One region of the Roseateles sp. DB2 genome, then DNA from elsewhere that is predicted to be linked to it. Evidence: riboswitches for the same ligand, from Rfam matches in the RefSeq annotation. Region 1 holds a riboswitch; the other holds the start of a gene.
The links. A riboswitch is a leader RNA that binds a small molecule or an ion and turns the genes downstream of it on or off. The one in region 1 is predicted to bind glycine.

Region 1 (8,679 bases):
GCCCCAATGGCGGCAACGAAGGCGCGGACTATGCTCGCGCGCCATGAAAAAGTCCGCACTCCGACCTTCCACCCCCTCCCTGCTGACCCTGGCCAGCGCCCTGCTCTGCAGCGGCCTGGCCCTGGCCGCCGACGCGCCGGCCTCGCCCGCCCCCTCCGCCAAGAAGCCTGCCTGGGACGTCAACCGTCCGCCCGGCGAGGCACAGACGGTGTCCATCGACGTGCGCAGCGGCACCTGGATGAGCGTGGACGTGAGCCCAGACGGCCAGACCCTGGTCTTCGACCTGCTCGGTGACCTCTACACCCTGCCCATGGCCGGTGGCGAGGCCCGGGCCCTGACCCGCGGCCTGGCCTGGGACATGCAGGCGCGCTTCTCACCGGACGGCAAGCAGATCGTCTACATGTCTGACGCTGGCGGCGGCGACAACATCTGGGTGATGAACGCCGACGGCACAGGCGCCCGTGCGCTCACGACGGAAGATTACCGCCTGATGAACAACCCCGTCTGGCATCCCAAAGGCCAGTACGTGCTGGCGCGCAAGCACTTCACCGGCACCCGCTCGCTGGGCTCGGGCGAGATCTGGATGTACCACCTGGACGGCGGCAAGGGCGTGCAGCTCAACGAGAAGCCCAGTTGGCAGAAGGACCGCGGCGAGCCCGCCCTCTCGCCCGACGGCCGCTTCCTCTACTACTCGCAGGACAGCACGCCCGGCAGCAGCTTCCAGTACAACAAGGACGGCAACGGCGAGATCTTCCGCATCTACCGCCAGGACCTGCAGGATGGAACGACCGAGCCCTTCGTGACCGGCCCCGGCGGCGCTGTCCGCCCCACGCCCTCGCCGGATGGCAAGTACCTGGCCTTCGTGCGCCGCGTGCGCGGTGCCGCCGGCCCGCAGTCGACCCTGTTCCTCAAGGACCTGCGCAGCGGCCGCGAGTTCGCCGCCTGGGGCCAACTGGAGCGCGACCTGCAGGAGAGCTGGTCCGTGCATGGCGTCTACCCCGCCTTCGCCTGGACGCCCGATGCCAAGGCCATCGTTCTCTGGGCCCAGGGCAAGCTCTGGCGCGTCGACCCCTTCAAGGGCAGCGCCACCGAGATTCCCTTCCATGTGAAGGACACCAGGGAGATCCGCCCCGCCCTGCGCTTCGCGCATGAGGTGGCGCCGGCCGAGTTTGACGTCAAGCAGCTGCGCTGGGTGACGGTCTCGCCCGATGGCGGTCAGGTCGTCTACTCGGCTCTCGGCCGGCTCTACGTGAAGGACCTGAAGGGCCAGGCCCCGGCACGGCCCCTGGGCAAGGAGGAAGGAGGCTTTGCCTACTACCCCAGCTTCTCCCGCGACGGCCGCGAGCTGGTCTACGTGCGCTGGGACGACGCGGCGCTTGGCAGCATCTGGAAGCTGGACCTGGCCTCAGGCCGCGAGACCCGCCTCACGCAGGCCCCGGGCAAGTACCTCGCACCGCGCCTCTCGCCGGACGGCAAGTGGGTGGTCTACCAGAAGTCCAAGGGCGGCTACCTGACCTCGCCGGTGCATGGCCTGGAGACCGGCCTCTACCTCGCACGTGCCGACGGCCAGGGCGAGCCCCAGCTGCTCAGCAGGGACGGCACGGCGCCGCAATGGGGACGGGACAACGAGGCGGTCTACTTCACCCGCAGCGCCCATGCCAGCGAGGTCGACAGCGTGCACAAGCTGGTGCGCCTGAACCTCAGGGACCGCAGCGAACTGGAGGTCGCCAAGAGCGAGTTCGCCAGTGAGTTCAGCCTCTCGCCGGATGGCCGCTGGCTGGGCTTCGTCGAGCGTTTCCATGCCTATGTCGTGCCGCTGCCGGCCACGGGCAAGAGCCTGTCCCTGGCACCCAAGATGGACGCCGTTCCGGTCAAGCAGCTGGACATCAATGCGGGCGAGTACCTGCAGTGGTCCGGTGACAGCAAGACCCTGCACTACGCCCTGGCCGACCAGCTCTTCAGCGTGCCCCTGGAGCAGGTCTTTGCCAAGAGCGAAGGTCAGGCCTACAAGCCGGCCGAGCAGGGCCGCGCCATCGGCTTCCGGCAGAAGGCCGACAAGCCGCAGGGCCGCATCGCCTTCACCGGCGGCCGCATCGTGACCATGAAGGGTGACGAGGTCATCGAGAACGGCACCCTGCTGGTCGAGGGCGACCGCATCGTGGCCGTGGGCCCGTCGGCCGCCATCGCCCTGCCGGCCGACGCGCGCCGCGTGGACGTCAGCGGCAAGACCCTGATCCCCGGCCTCATCGATGCCCACTGGCATGGCGGCATGGCCGAATCGCGCCTGATCCCGCAGCAGAGCTGGGTCAACTACGCCTCGCTGGCCTTTGGCCTGACCACCATCCACGACCCGAGCAACGCCACGGCCGAGATCTTCACGCAGTCCGAGATGCAGCGCGCCGGCCGCGTGGTGGGCCCGCGCATCTTCTCGACAGGCACCATCCTCTACGGCGCCAAGGCCGACGTCAGCGCACTGATCAACAGCTACGAAGACGCCCTCACCCACCTCAAGCGCATGAAGGCCGCAGGAGCCATCAGCGTCAAGAGCTACAACCAGCCGCGCCGCGAGCAGCGCCAGCAGGTGCTGGCCGCCGCGCGCGAGACCGGCATGATGGTCGTGCCCGAGGGCGGCTCGCTGTTCCAGACCAATATGAGCATGGTGGTGGACGGCCACACCGGCGTCGAGCACGCCCTGCCCGTGGCCAAGGTCTACGAGGACGTCAAGCAGCTGTGGCCGCAGACGGCGGTAGGCTATACGCCCACGCTCAACGTGGCCTACGGCGGCCTGGACGGCGAGCACTACTGGTACGCCCGCACGGACGTCTGGAAGCACCCCATCCTGTCGAAATTCGTGCCGCGCTCGGTGCTGGAGCCGCGCAGCGTGCGCCGCGAGACGGCACCCGATGAGGACTTCAACGTCATCCAGGTCGCGAAAACAGCCACCGAGCTGGAACGTGCCGGCACCCGCACCAATATCGGGGCGCACGGCCAGCGCGAGGGCCTTGGCGCGCACTGGGAGATGTGGATGTTCGGCCTGGGCGGCATGAGCTCGCTGGAGGCCCTGCGCAGCGCCACCCTCAATCCGGCCCGCTACCTGGGACTGGACAAGGACATCGGCTCGCTGGAGAAGGGCAAGCTGGCTGACCTGGTGGTCATCGACGGCGACGTGCTCAAGGACATCCGCCAGAGTGACCGCATCAGCCAGGTGATGGTGGGTGGCCGCCTCTATGCCGTACCCAGCATGAACGAGGTCGCGCCACGGCAGAAGGCCCGCAAGCCTTTCTTCTTCGAGGGCGATGCGGCAGGCACGCCGCTGGATGCCGACGCCCTGAGCGAGGGGCACGGGCACCACGGGCATTGAGGGAACGGCAGGGGATTTCAAGTCCCCGCCCAAGCCCTCAGGCTGCTGCAGGAAGGATGAAGGGCGCGCGGGACGCCCTTCATCATCGAGGCACGGCTCAGCCCAGCTTCACCGGCACGAAGATGCGGTCCTTGCCGCGCTGCACCAACAGAGCCACGGACTTCTCCGCACCGGCCACCACGCTGCGCACCTGCTCCACCGAGCTCACTGGCGTGCCGTTGACGGCCAGCAGCACGTCACCCGGGCGCACCCCGGCCTGGGCCGAGGGGCCGCTGACGTCCTCGATCACCAGGCCCTCCTTCACGCCGTCGCGCCGCTCCTGGGGATCCAGCGGACGCAGGGCCAGGCCCAGCTTGCCTTGCTGGGGAGCGCCCTCGTCATCGGACCTGGCCACACGGCTCTTCCTGTCACCGTCGTCGCCCAACTTGGCCTTGAGCGTTTCGAGCTTGCCGTGGCGCCAGACCTCCAGGGTCGCGGTCTCGCCGGGCATGGCCTGGCCGACGAGGGCGGGCAGGTCGCTGCTGGCCACGATGGGCTGGCCGTTGAACTTCAGGATCACGTCGCCCGACTTCAGACCGGCCTTGGCGCCGGCACTGCCGTCCTCGATGGCGGCCACCAGCGCACCCTCGGGCCTGGGCAGCTTGAAGGAATCGGCAAAGCCTTGGTTCACGTCCTGGATGGTGATGCCCAGGCGGGCGTGCTGCACCTTGCCGCCCTTCTCGATCTGCTGGCGCACGCGCTGAGCCACCTCCACCGGAATCGCGAAGGACAGGCCCTGGTAGCCGCCGCTCTGGCTGTAGATCTGCGAGTTGATGCCCACCACCTCGCCGCGCGCATTGAACAGCGGGCCACCGGAATTGCCGGGGTTGATGGCGACATCGGTCTGCAGGAAGGGCACGAAGCTCTCCTGCGGCAGGGCCCGGCCCTTGGCGCTGACCACGCCGGCCGAGACGCTGTTCTCGAAGCCGAAGGGCGAGCCGATGGCCAGCACCCATTCCCCCACGCGCAGGTCCCGGGTATTGCCCAGGGTGACGGTCGGCAGGCCGCGGGCCTCGATCTTCAGCACGGCCACGTCGGTCTTGGGGTCGGAGCCCAGCACCTTGGCCTTGAATTCGCGACGGTCGGTCAGCTTGACGGTCACCTCGGAGGCGTCGCGCACCACGTGGGCATTGGTCAGGATGGTGCCGTCTTCCGAGACGATGAAGCCCGAGCCCTGGCCGCGGGTGGGCATCTCGCCCCCGCGCGGGAGCTGGGGCTGGAAGCGGCGGAAGAATTCGTAGAAGGGATCGTCCGGATCCAGATCGGGCATCTGGCCGCGGCGCTGTGCCTGGGTCTTCACCGTGCCGGTGACGCTGATGTTGACCACGGCCGGCCCCTGGCGGGCGGCGATGGCGGCGAAGTCGGGCAGCGTGGCGGGGCTGGCGACTGCCGCCGCGGCCGAGCCCGTCGCAGGGACGGCGCTGGCCAGCACCGGGCTGGTGGTGGCGGCTTCGGCAGGCGCGGTGGACGCCACTGCGGTGCTGCTGGTCTTGAGGGTGTTGCTGGCGTGCATGGCGCCGGCACCTCCGGCGGCACCGAGCACGCCGGCGGCGACGAGGGCCCAGACCAGGCGGCGGGCCGGGATCATGCGAGTGGGGCTGTGGTCATTCATGGCGTTCTCCTTGGCTGCTGCAACCTGAACGGTCGCGATGGCAGTCACTTTCGAACGCCACGCTTAGAGGCCGCTTAATGAAGCTGAGCCTGGTCTGAGGCCAGCGCCCCCGGCTCACAGGCCGGCAGGCGCAGCTCCACCTGCAGGCCGCCCAGACGACCGGACTGGCTCAGCCGCAGCTGGGCGCCGTGCCGATCGGCAATGGCCTTGACGATGGCCAGGCCCAGGCCGCTGCCCGGGGCCTGCGAGGCCGAGGCGCTGCTGCGGTAGAAGCGGTCAAACACGCGCTGGCGTTCACCGGCGGGGATGCCAGGCCCACTGTCTTCCACCAGCAGCAAGACCTGACCCTCCCCCGGCGTGGCATGCAGGCTCAGGTCGACCTGGCCACCCGCGGGGCTGTACTTGATGGCGTTGTCCAGCAGATTGCGCAGCAGCACGCGCAGGCCCTCGGGCTGGCCCATGACCCAGGCTGGATCGCAGTCCTGCAGGCCGACGTCAACGCCGCGCAGGCTGCCCAGCTCGCTGGCATCGGCCACAGCCTGGCGGCACAGCGCGTCCAGGGCCAGGGGCTCCAGCGCCCGCTGTGCGGCCGCCCCCTCCTGGCGGGCCAGGGACAGCAGCTGCTCGATCAGGTGGGAGGCACGCTCGATGCCCTGCTCCAGCCGCTTCAGGCCCGGCTCGCCTGCAGCCCCCCCCTGCTGCAGGGCCTGCAGCTGCAGCTTGAGCGCGGCCAGCGGCGTGCGCAGCTCGTGGGCGGCGTCGGCCACGAAATGCTGCTGGTCCTCGAAAGCGCTGCGCACCCGGCCCAGCAGGGCGTTGAACTCCTGCACCATGGGGCGCAGCTCGCTGGGCAGGTCGCCCGCCGGTACCGGGGCCAGGTCACCCGGCGAGCGGTCCGCCAACTGGGCGCGCACACGCTCCACCGGGTCCAGGGAGCGGCTGATCACCAGCCACACCACCAGGCCCAGCAGCGGCAGCATCAGCAAGGTGGGCATGGCCGTGCGCCAGGCCAGCTGCGAGGCCATGCGCTGGCGCACGGAGAGGTCCTGCGCCACCTGGATCACCTGCAGCGGCGTCTGCACCGAGAACACGCGGAAGGTGCGCCCGCGGTCCGTGACGTCGGAAAAGCCCAGCACCGCGCGCTGCGGCAGCAGCCAGGGGCCGGGGGAGCGAAACATGGAAGCGCCGTCCAGGCTCCAGACCTGCACATGGAAGTCGAAGCTCTGCTGCTCGCCCAGCGGCAGGGAGATGGTGCCGCTACCCGGCCCGGCCACGCTGCCGCGCAGGGAGAAGGCCATCTGCTGCATCTGGTAGTCGAAGAGCTGGTCGGCCTCAGCCAGGGCCGTGCGGTAGGCGCTATAGGCTTGCAGGAAGGCGGCCAGCGAGACGGCGGCCAGCAGAAACATCAGGAGGCGCTGGCGCAGCGAGCGCGGCATCAGCCAGCGCCGCAGGCCCGTCAGCAGCGCGGCGCCCTTCATTCCTTGGGCACGCGGTAACCCACGCCGCGCACGTTCTGGATCAGCTCGGCGCCCAGCTTCTTGCGCAGGCCGTGGATGTAGACCTCGACGGCGTTGCTGGAGATCTCGTCCTTCCAGCCATAGAGCTTCTCCTCCAGCTGCTGGCGCGACAGCACGATGCCCGGCCGCGCCAGCAGGGGCTCCAGCACCGCCCATTCGCGGGCTGAGAGCACCACCTCGCGGCCGTCCTTGCTCACCTCGCGGGTGGCGGGATTGATGGCCACGCCCTTGTGCTCGTAGACCGGCTCGGCCCGGCCTTGCGCGCGGCGCAGCAAGGCGCGGATGCGGGCCAGCAGCTCGTGGAACTCGTAGGGCTTGAGCACGTAGTCGTCCGCCCCGGCGTCCAGGCCGGCGATGCGCTGCTCCAGGGCGTCCCGCGCGGTGGCGATCAGCACCGGCAGGCTCTGCTTACGGCCGCGCAGCTGCTTGAGCACCGTCATGCCGTCGGCCTTGGGCAGGCCCAGGTCCAGGATGAGGAGGTCGTAGTTCTGGCTCAGCAGGGCGGTGTCCGCCATCTCGCCGTCCCGGACCCAGTCCACGGCATAGCCCTCGGCCCGCAGCAGGTCCAGCAGGGGCTCACCGATCATCAGGTCGTCTTCGACCAGCAGCAGTCTCATGGGGGCTCGGGGCACGTCGGGGTGGAAAAGCAGAATTCTCCACGGAAGAAAGCCCCTGGCCTTAGCAGCCCCTTAATCTCTTGCCGGGCGGGCTGATTCCGTGGCTACAATGCGCCCGGTCAGGAGAGAGCTCCCTAGCGGGGGCCGCCGAAGGCGCAGAGGCACTGGTGATCCCACGCTTCGAACGCTCAGGCAAAAGGACTGACAAAACGTTCCGATCGGAACGTTCCTCACTGGAGAGAGACGGGTCTCGAGCCCGTCCACCGAAGGGGCAAGCTGCGGGCGATACGCCGGTGGCCAATCTCTCAGGTAAAGCGGACAGCGAGGGCAGCTCCCCAGACCTGGGTTCATCCCAGGCGGGGTCCAAGAATGCCCTCGTAGGAATGCACCATGTCCGCCGCCCCTTCCGCCGATCTCAAGAAGACCCCCCTGCACGCCCTGCACATCGAACTCGGTGCCAAGATGGTGCCCTTCGGCGGCTATGACATGCCCGTGCAGTACAAGGCTGGCATCCTGGCCGAGCACAAGCACACCCGCACGGCCGCCGGCCTCTTCGACGTCTCCCACATGGGCCAGCTGCGCCTCGTGGGTGCCGATGCCGGCGCCGCGCTGGAATCCATCGTGCCGGTGGACATCATCGACCTGCCCGTCTACAAGCAGCGCTACGCCCTCTTCACGAATGAGCAGGGCGGCATCCTGGACGACCTGATGGTCTGCCGCCGCCCCGACGACATCTTCGTGGTGGTGAACGCCGCCTGCAAGGAGCAGGACACGGCCCATCTGCAGGCCAAGATCGGCAGCCGCTGCGAAGTCATCCCCACGCCCGAGCGCGCCCTGCTGGCGCTGCAAGGCCCGCAGGCCGTGACCGCCCTGGCCCGTCTGAACCCTGAAGTCGCCAAGCTGACCTTCATGACCGGCGGCTTCTTCAATCTGGACGGCATCGAGACCTTCCTGACCCGCTCGGGCTACACCGGCGAGGACGGCTTCGAGATCTCGGTGCACAACGACCAGGCCGTCGAGCTGGCCCGCAAGCTGCTGGCCCAGCCGGAAGTGCAACCCATCGGCCTCGGTGCCCGCGACACCCTGCGCCTGGAAGCCGGCCTGTGCCTCTACGGTCATGACATCGACACCACCACCACCCCCGTGGAAGGTGCCCTGACCTGGGCCATCCAGAAGGTGCGTCGCGCCGGTGGCGCCCGTGCCGGCGGCTATCCCGGTGCCGACATCATCAACGAACAGCTCGCCAACGGCGTGCAGCGCAAGCGCGTGGGCCTCATCTCCACCGAGCGCATGCCCGTGCGTGAAGGCGCCAAGCTGGTGAACGCCGACGGCGCCGAGATCGGCGTCGTGACCAGCGGCTCCCTGGGCCCCACGGTCAACCAGCCGGTAGCCCTGGCCTATGTGCAGACGGCCCATGCCGCGCAGGGCACCGAGGTCTTCGCTCTGGTCCGCGACAAGCGCGTGGCCATGACCGTGGCCGCCACCCCCTTCGCGCCGCACCGCTACTTCCGCGGCTGATGTCCGGGCATGGGG
Region 2 (8,679 bases), on a different contig from region 1:
ATGCAGGGCCGCCCCCTGCGGATTGCGATGTCCCAGCGAGTAGAGCCCCGCCGCCGCACCGGCCCCGAAGCTCGGGTTGTCCGCCGGGAGGCTGCCGTCGCGCTGGATGCGCACCACCTTGCCCAGGGTCTTGCCCAGGTCCTGCGCCGGACTGCCCTGCTGACGCTCACCCAGCGTCACGAACAAGGTCTTGTCCCTGGCAAAGACCAGGCGCGAGCCATAGTGACCCGAGCCGCTGACCTTGGGCGCCTGACGGAAGATCACCTGCCCCTCCACCAGTGCCGTGCCCTGCAGCCGCGCCTTGAAGACGGCCGTCCCGCTGCGCCCGGCCTCACTGCCGGTTCCCGGCTCGCTGAAGCTCAGGTAGACGAAGCCGTTCTGGCTGAAGTCAGGGTCCAGCACCACGTCCAGCAGACCGCCCTGGCCCGAGGCGTTGACGGCCGGTGTGCCGCTGATGGACTCCTTCTGGCGAGCATCGGCACTGAGCCGTAGCAGGCCACCGCCGCGCTGTGTGATCAGCAGCCGCCCGTCAGGCAGCACCGCCAGGGACCAGGGGCTGCCCAGATCGGTGCGAAGCGCGGCCAACTGGGGCGCGGGGGTGGGCGCCGGGACTGGCGCGGGAGTGGGGGTCGGGGTGGCACCCGAATCGCCGCCACCGCATGCCGCCAGCGTGCTCGCCATCAGGGCTCCCCAGCTTCGGTGCCAAGCCGCCATGCGCCACCTCCTGTCTTGGATGCAGGCAGTCTAGAAGCATGCCCGCGTCCGCGTTGTAAGAAGCTGTGGCGGGAGGCCGATGCCCGCACCGACGATCAGTCCAGCCCCGCCAAGGCCTGACGCACCGCAGGCAGGACGCGCTCTCTCAGGCCCGCATCGCCCTGCTCCTGCAGGGCCACGTACAGCGGCCACAGGAACTGACGCGCGTTGTGCACCTGCCGCAGGCGGCGCTCATCCCAGACAGTGCCTCGTGTCGGCTGCAGCACCGTCTGCAGCCAGGCCTGCACCTGCTCGGCAGTCCAGGCACTTCGCAACAGGGCAAAGCGTGCGGCCCGCGCCAGGCGCTCGCCCTCGCCATGCCGATAGGCAAGCTGCCCATGCGCCAGCACCTGCGAGCCTAGTGACGCCAGCGCAAGGGCCGCGCCTTCCGGGTCCAGGGCTGGGTTCAGGGCCATCTGCATCAGCAGGTCGGCACCATGGGCCACGCCATGGCGCCACCCTTCGCGATCATCGTGCGCGCGGTAGTCCCGCCATTGCTGCAGCCAACCTGCCCCCGCGGCCAACAGCGCCTCACGCTCGGACGGCCGCAGGAAGGGCTGGATGCGGTCAACCCGGGCCACCTCCGACAAGGCCAGCACAGCAAAGGGAGCATGGAAGCCTTGCGCGTCGGGCGGTGCCTGCAGGACTGCCAGCCAGCGATCGCGCAGCAGGCGCAAGGCCTCCGGGGCCAGGCGGCCGGCGCGCATCCAGGCGGACAGCAGCTCAAAGCCCAGCTCGTCCCGCAGAGCGGGATCGGGCGAGGCCAGGCAGTCAGCCAGTGCGACGGCCACCTGCTGGAATTGAGCCGGGGGGATCGCTGCGTCCTGCGTCCAGGCACGCAGCTGCGCCACTTGCTGGGGCTGGCCGTCCCAGCGCGGCGGGCATTCGGCGGCTGCGCGGCCCGCGAGCGCCAGCATCAGGGCCGCGCAGGCCCAGGTTTTACCTCGTCCAACAAGTCCCATGAGAGCCTCCTTGGCTTACATCTTGGGGGCCGCCCGGCGCTCGCGCCACCGGGCTTGCCCGCCGTGCACAAAGGCATGCCCCGAGGAGAGCAGGCGCGGCCCGCTTGCGGCCCCAGGCCCGGGACACGTAAACTCCGCCCCGGATTCAGGAGAGTGCAGTCCCCATGCCCAGCGCATGCCGGCCTGCCGCCGAAGGCGCAAGCTCCCATACTCGCTCAGGCCCCGTACTGGATCCGCCATCAAGCCGAATGCTGGAGAGTGAGGCCGGGCCCCATGCCTGGTCTCCGCCGAAGGAGCAAGGCCGTGTCCCGAGACGGATGCGGCTGAATCTCTCAGGTACCGAGGACAGCGGGAGCGGCGCGCACAGGCGCACGCTCTCTTTGGCATCTCCCCGCCCGAGTCACGCACGCCTGCGCGTTCAACCCTCAGATCATCGAGAGTTCCGCATGCATGTCATCGTCCTGGGCGCCGGCGTCACCGGCATCAGCACCGCCTGGTACCTCCGCCGGGCCGGCCACGAAGTCACCGTCATCGACCGCCAGCCCGCCGCGGGCCTGGAAACCAGCTACGCCAATGGCGGGCAGATCTCCGTCTCCCATGCCGAGCCCTGGGCCAATCCGGGCGCACCGCTCAAGGTGCTCAAGTGGCTCATGAAAGAAGACGCCCCGCTGCTCTTCCGCCTGCGGGCCGACTGGGCGCAGTGGCGATGGGGCCTGCAGTTCCTGCGTGAATGCACGCCTGGCCGCACGGCACACAACATCCGCAACATCGTCAAACTGGGTCTCTACAGCCGCGACCAGCTGCAGGAGCTACGCGCCCAGTTGGGCCTCGAGTACGACCAGCGCACCCAGGGCATCCTGCACTTCTACACCAGCGAAGCCGAGTATGAGGCCGCGCAGGAGCCGGCCCGCATCATGCGGGAGCAGGGCTGCGAACTGGACATGAAGACGCCTGACGAATGCGTGGCCATCGAGCCCGCATTGGCGCAGTGCCGCCAACAGATCGTCGGCGGTTCGATGACGCCCAGCGATGAATCCGGTGACGCCCATCGCTTCACCCAGGCTCTGGCGGCGCGCTGCGCTCAGGCCGGCGTGCGCTTTGTCTACGACACTCGCATCCTGGGCATGGAGGGCAGCCGTGAGTCGGGCATCAGCCGCGTGATCTGTGCCGATGCCAACGGCGTGGTGCAGCGCCTCGCCGCCGACCGCTTCGTGCTGTGCATGGGCAGTTTCAGCCGCGGCCTGGCGCGCGAGCTGGGCATCCATCTGAACATCTATCCAGCCAAGGGCTATTCGGTGACGCTGCCGGTGATCTCGCCCGAGCACAGCTACCAGGTCTCGCTGACGGACGACGAATACAAGCTTGTTTTCTCGCGCCTGGGCGACCGCCTGCGCATCGCCGGCACGGCCGAACTCAACGGCTACAGCACCGAGCTGAACCTGACCCGCTGCGAGGCCATCGTGCGCCGCACGCGCGAACTCTTTCCCGCGATGACCGACGGCCGCGGTGCCCAGTTCTGGACCGGCCTGCGCCCGGCAACGCCCTCCAACCTGCCCTACATCGGCGCCAGCCACGTGCCCAACGTCTACCTGAACACCGGGCACGGCACCCTGGGCTGGACGCATGCCTGCGGCTCGGCCGCTGCCATCGCAGACATCGTCAGTGGCCGGCGCCCAGCCCTGGACTACGCCTTCACCGCCGCCACCCAGGAGCGGATGGAAGACGGCGACTGGCGCTACGCCTGAGGCTGGACTGCCCCGCGAGCGCTCCTTGGCGTAGGCCCTCTTGCGCAGCCCCTCTTGCGCTGGGCCTCTTGTGCGGGGCCATGCCTTGCCCTAGGCTCGGGCCACGGCATTTGTGCATCGGTCCCGACCTCAAGGAGCACGCCATGGCCTCCAGCCCTTCTCCTGCCGGAGGCGCTGCCTCCGGCTTGTCCGGCAGCGCGCAGGATTCCCGCCTGCAGAGCCTGCGCACCCTGGCCCTGGTCGGCCCCGCAGGCGGCGGCAAGACCACCTTGTGCGAGGCCCTGCTGCTACAGGCAGGCGCCATCAAGCTGGCCGGCGCTGTCGAGAAGGGCAACACCGTCAGCGACCACGAAGCCCTGGAGCGCCGCATGCAGCACTCGCTGCAGACCAGCGCCGTGCACCTGGACTGGCAGGGCCTGCGCCTGCACGTGCTGGATACACCAGGCGCGCCGGACTTCATCGGCCAGGCCCTGCCAGCCCTGGAGGCGGTGGAAAGCGCGGTGCTGGTGATCAATGCCCAGTCTGGCCTGGAGCTGATGGCCACGCGGCTGATGGAGGTCGCGGCCCAGCGCGAGCGCACGCGGCTCATCGTCATCAACAAGATCGACACGCCCGACGTGGACCTGCCAGGTCTGCTGGCCCTGCTGCAGGAGCGACTGGGCAAGGAATGCCTGCCGCTGAACCTGCCGGCCGGCGGAGGCACACGCGTTTCGGACTGTTTTTTCCAGCGCGAGGGCGACAGCGACTTCGGCTCCGTGGCCGATGCGCACCGCGCCCTGGTGGAGCAGGTGGTGGAGGTCGACAGCGACTTCGTCGAACGCTACCTCAACGAGGGCGACGTACCGGCCAGCGAGCTGCATGCGCCGCTCGAGCAGGCCCTTCGAGAGGGGCATCTCGTCCCCGTGTGCTTCACCGCCGCGAAGTCCGGCGTAGGCGTACCCGAGCTGCTGGATGCCATCGTCCGCCTGCTGCCGCATCCGGGCGAGGCCAATCCGCCGCAGTTCCTGGAAGGCGAAGGCGCCGAGGCCAGACCGCTGAAGCCCCTGCCCGATGCGGACCGCCACGTGCTGGCCCATGTCTTCAAGATTCAGGCCGACCCCTACCTCGGCAAGCTGGCCCTGCTGCGCGTCCATCAGGGCACACTCAAGCGCAATGCTCAGCTCTATGTGGGCCATGCGCGCAAGCCGGTGAGGGTCAGCCATCTCTTCATGCTGAGAGGCAAGGAGCATGTGGAAGTCGAGCAGGCGCTGCCGGGCGACATCTGCGCCCTGGCCAAGCTCGAGGACCTGCACTATGACGCCGTCCTGCATGACGCGCCGGAAGACGAGCACCTGCACCTGGCCCCGCTGCAGTTCCCGGAACCCGTGCATGGTCTGGCCATCAGCCCGGCCCGCCACGGGGACGAGCAGCGCCTGTGGGATCAGCTGCGGCGCCTGGTCGACGAGGACCCCTGCCTGCGCCTCGAGCACGCGGCCCAGACCAACGAGACCCTGGTCTACGGCCTCGGCGAGCTGCACCTGCGTGTGCTGCTGGAGCGCCTGCGCGAGACCTACAAGGGCGAGGTGCTGACGCAGCCGCCTCGGGTGGCCTACCGCGAGACCATCTCCGCGCCTTCTGAAGGCCACCATAGACACAAGAAGCAGAGCGGCGGCGCCGGCCAGTTCGGCGAGGTCTGGCTGCGCATCGAGCCCCTGGAGCGCGGCGCCGGCTTCGAGTTCCGCGACGAGGTCAAGGGCGGCACCATTCCTGGCGTCTTCATGCCCGCCGTCGAGAAGGGCGTGCGCCAGGCCCTGGCCCAAGGCGTGATCGCCGGCTTCCCGCTGGTGGACCTGCGGGTCGTGGTGTTCGACGGCAAGCACCACTCGGTGGACTCCAAGGAAATCGCCTTCGTGACAGCAGGGCGCAAGGCCCTGATGGCCGCAGTGAAGGAGGCCCGCCCCCAGGTGCTGGAGCCCATCGTGCAAGTGGAGATTCTGGCCCCCGCGGCCGCCATGGGCGACATCACCGGCGATCTGGCCTCGCGGCGTGGACAGGTGCTGGGCACGGACAACCCGGTGCCGGGCAGCATCAGCATCCAGGGCCTGGCCCCGCTGGCCGAGCTCAGCAGCTACCAGACACGGCTCAATGCCCTGACCAGCGGCCAGGGCCGCTACACGCTCAGTCTGTCCCACTACGAGCTCGTGCCACCCAGCACCCAGTCGCAGCTCATGGCCGCCCACAAGCCCCGCGACGAGGACGACTGAAGCGGATGAGTCAGGACGCGAGTGAACAAGGCTTTATCATTGCGGCATGTGTTCCGCTGCCCGGGACGTCGCTCAGGTCCGACTGGACAACGCGATGCTCCTGTTTGAAGAATTCGTCGCTTCCACCATCAAGCACCCCGATGCCGCCGCCTTGCGCGGCCTGGAGCGGCGTTTCGCGGAGCGCTTGCAGATCCAGCCCAGCTATTGGAGCCAGATCAAGAGCCGCTCCCGCCAGATTGGCGAACGCCTGGCGCGGCAGTTCGAACAGCTGTGCCACAAGCCGACGGGCTGGATGGACCTGGAACATGGCCAGACACCGGCTCCTGCAGGAGACACCGAGCCTGCGCTGCCCAGAGATGACGACGAGCGCTTCATCATCGGCCTGGTCCTGACTTACTACCGCCGACATCCGCAGCGCGCACGCACGCGCCTGCTGGACCTGCTGGGTGAAGTGCTGACGCCGGAGAGTCCTGCGCCCGCGGCGCAGCAGGCTGCCTCGCAGGCGCAGCGCGGCAGCGTAGGCAGGCCGCCTGCCGCATCCTCCGCATCGCCTTCTCACGCCAGCGATCTGGACGAATGGCGCCGGCTGCAGCAGGGCATTGCCCCCCTCAAGCCCAAGAAGCGTTAATCAGGGACAGCGCCACAAGGGCGCCCGGCGTACGCCAACCTCTGCCCAGCCGCGCCCTGCCGTGCTGGGCTCGCCGCCTCACAAGCCCCATGCCCAGGCACATCTGGCGCGCCGCGCGCGAAGCGCACCTGCAATCCGTGTTTCGCACGTCATCCTGGATTGCTTTGCATCAGAGATAAAAAGCACTTGCGCAAGATAATCAATCGTTTATCATTTGCGCAAGTCGCGGCCGGGTTCACCGCGATGAACTCCTCACCATCTCGCGCGCCACCCCGCCCCTGCAGTGACTGGATGACGCCTCCCGGTGAGCACCTGCCACCCCTTAGCCCCTGGTCATCAGGGTCTTGCGAGCCGTGCGCCACCGCCGAACCCGGGCCGGCGCCAGCTCAGACAAGGCCCAGGGACGCCCTCTGCGTCCTGATGTGCCAGCGCCTGCTCGCGTCCTGCGGCCTGCCGTCCTGCGTGGCTTCGAACCACTGTCTGCGCAAGCGTCCTCGCCGCCGTGCCCTGACTTGATCCCGGCCTCGTGCCGAGGCGGCCCGTTGGTGGACTCGTCCATCGGCGCAGCCCTGCCTGGCAAGCGTCCGTTCAACCTTCCATAGCCTGCGCCTGCTCGATGAACCCGAGCGGCGTCAAGGAGAGTGCCATGTCTCAGTTCACCGCCCCTCGCCCGCAGCTGTCGCTGCAGGGCCGAAAACCGCGCAATCCCATGGTGGCGCCGGCCCTGCTTCGGCAGGCCGGCCGTCATCAGGCCCAACGCGCCGCCGAACGCCAGCGTGCCAAGCAAGACCTGGCCCTGGAAATCCGCCGCCTGCGCCCAGACGAGCGCAGTCCGTGAATCGCAAGCCTCGCCGCCTTCCGGCGCGAGGCCCGAGGGAGCATCACCATGCAAAAGATCATCAAGACGACAGGCTACGGCCTCGTTAGCCGCGTCAGCGACTCGCTGACTGCAGGAGCCCGGCGCCTGGCGCGCTGGCTCAGCGCACCGCCCACAGAGCTCAGCCGCGACGAAGCGGCCACGGCATCCACCACCGAGGCCCTCCCGCGCCGCCGCGCCGGAGACCCCATCGGCAGCGTCCGTTTCGACGGCGAGCGCCTGGGCGGCTGGCCAGGCGAAGGGAGGATCCGATGAGACGATTTTTCCTCACTTTGTTGCTGGCCATCGGGGGCATGGCGTTCAAGTTGGGCTCGGCATTGCCGATACTTGACGAAAGCGCCTACGCTATCGCCTGCGATGAGCACCCCGCCCGCCCTGCCGTTCACTCCGCTGACCAAGCCCTTTCTGGACTTGAACCGCTGGACTGCGTACTTCCGGGAGGCGGAGATCCCTGTCTTGGCATCGACAGCCGAACAGCTCGAGCTCTGGCGTGCTAACGAAGATGCTGTCGATGCCAACAGCATCGGCGAAGGCCTGGCCACCGATCCGCTGATGACGCTCAAGGTGCTGCGCTTCGCCTCGGCCCATCGGTCCAGCCGCCTGCTGGCAGATGCCGAGACGGTGACCGCGGCCCTGGTGCTGATGGGCATCACGCCCTTCTTCAAGTATTTCGGTGCCCAACCCACCGTCGAGGATAGGCTCGCCAGCCTGCCGGCGGCGTATGGTGGCCTGATGCGGGTGATGCGGCGCGCCGACCGCGCCGCACGTTTCGCCTTGGGCTTCGCCGCCCATCGCATGGACCCAGACGCCGCCGTCATCCACAGCGCCGCACTGCTCCATGACTTCGCCGAGATGCTGCTGTGGTGCCATGCCCCGGACCTCGCCCAGAAGGTCCAATGGCGCATGGCCGCCCAGTCCGGCACGCGCAGCGTGACGGCACAGAAAGACGTGCTGAACATCGAACTGGGCGATCTTGAGCAGAGCCTGATGCGAGCCTGGCGCCTGCCCGAACTGCTGGCCCACTGCACCGACGACAAGCGGGGCCACGACCCGCAGGTGCAGTGCGTGCGCCTGGCCGTGCGACTGGCCCGGCATACCGCCGACAGCTGGGAGAACCCTGCCGTGCCGGACGACCTCCACGAGATCGGAGAACTCCTGACGCTGGGGCCGACGCACACGCTCAAGCTGCTGCACGAGCTGGATTCCCGCTGACCCCCACGCCCGCGGGGGCAAGGCCTAAGATGCGGGCCATGGCCGGTCCCACACTTGATTTCTGGCAGCAACGGTTCCAACAGGGGCAGACCCCCTGGGACCGAGGCGCCCCCCACCCCCAGTTGCTAGCCTGGCTCGATGCCGGCGCCCTGCCTGCCGGTCAGCGCGTGCTGGTGCCGGGCTGCGGCAGCGGGCATGAACTGCAGGCACTGGCCAGACACGGCCTGATCGTCCGCGGCCTGGACTACGCCCCCGCCGC

Region 2: another riboswitch for glycine. It lies ahead of ACS5PK_RS11455 (D-amino acid dehydrogenase); the one in region 1 lies ahead of gcvT (glycine cleavage system aminomethyltransferase GcvT).

The regions. Positions count from the first base shown of each region.
Region 1 covers NZ_JBPZGY010000007.1:79,635-88,313, forward strand. Annotated here, with positions in the region: gene ACS5PK_RS12795 (amidohydrolase family protein) at 44-3,361, shown strand; gene ACS5PK_RS12800 (DegQ family serine endoprotease) at 3,459-5,012, opposite strand; gene ACS5PK_RS12805 (ATP-binding protein) at 5,087-6,490, opposite strand; gene ACS5PK_RS12810 (response regulator) at 6,487-7,146, opposite strand; glycine riboswitch at 7,257-7,360, shown strand; glycine riboswitch at 7,370-7,478, shown strand; gene gcvT (glycine cleavage system aminomethyltransferase GcvT) at 7,537-8,664, shown strand.
Region 2 covers NZ_JBPZGY010000006.1:7,004-15,682, reverse strand. Annotated here, with positions in the region: gene ACS5PK_RS11465 (PQQ-dependent sugar dehydrogenase) at 1-714, opposite strand, end outside; gene ACS5PK_RS11460 (DUF2785 domain-containing protein) at 810-1,715, opposite strand; glycine riboswitch at 1,852-1,955, shown strand; glycine riboswitch at 1,957-2,074, shown strand; gene ACS5PK_RS11455 (D-amino acid dehydrogenase) at 2,162-3,460, shown strand; gene fusA (elongation factor G) at 3,604-5,703, shown strand; gene ACS5PK_RS11445 (hypothetical protein) at 5,798-6,331, shown strand; gene ACS5PK_RS11440 (hypothetical protein) at 6,978-7,169, shown strand; gene ACS5PK_RS11435 (hypothetical protein) at 7,218-7,463, shown strand; gene ACS5PK_RS11430 (HDOD domain-containing protein) at 7,566-8,420, shown strand; gene ACS5PK_RS11425 (methyltransferase domain-containing protein) at 8,459-8,679, shown strand, end outside.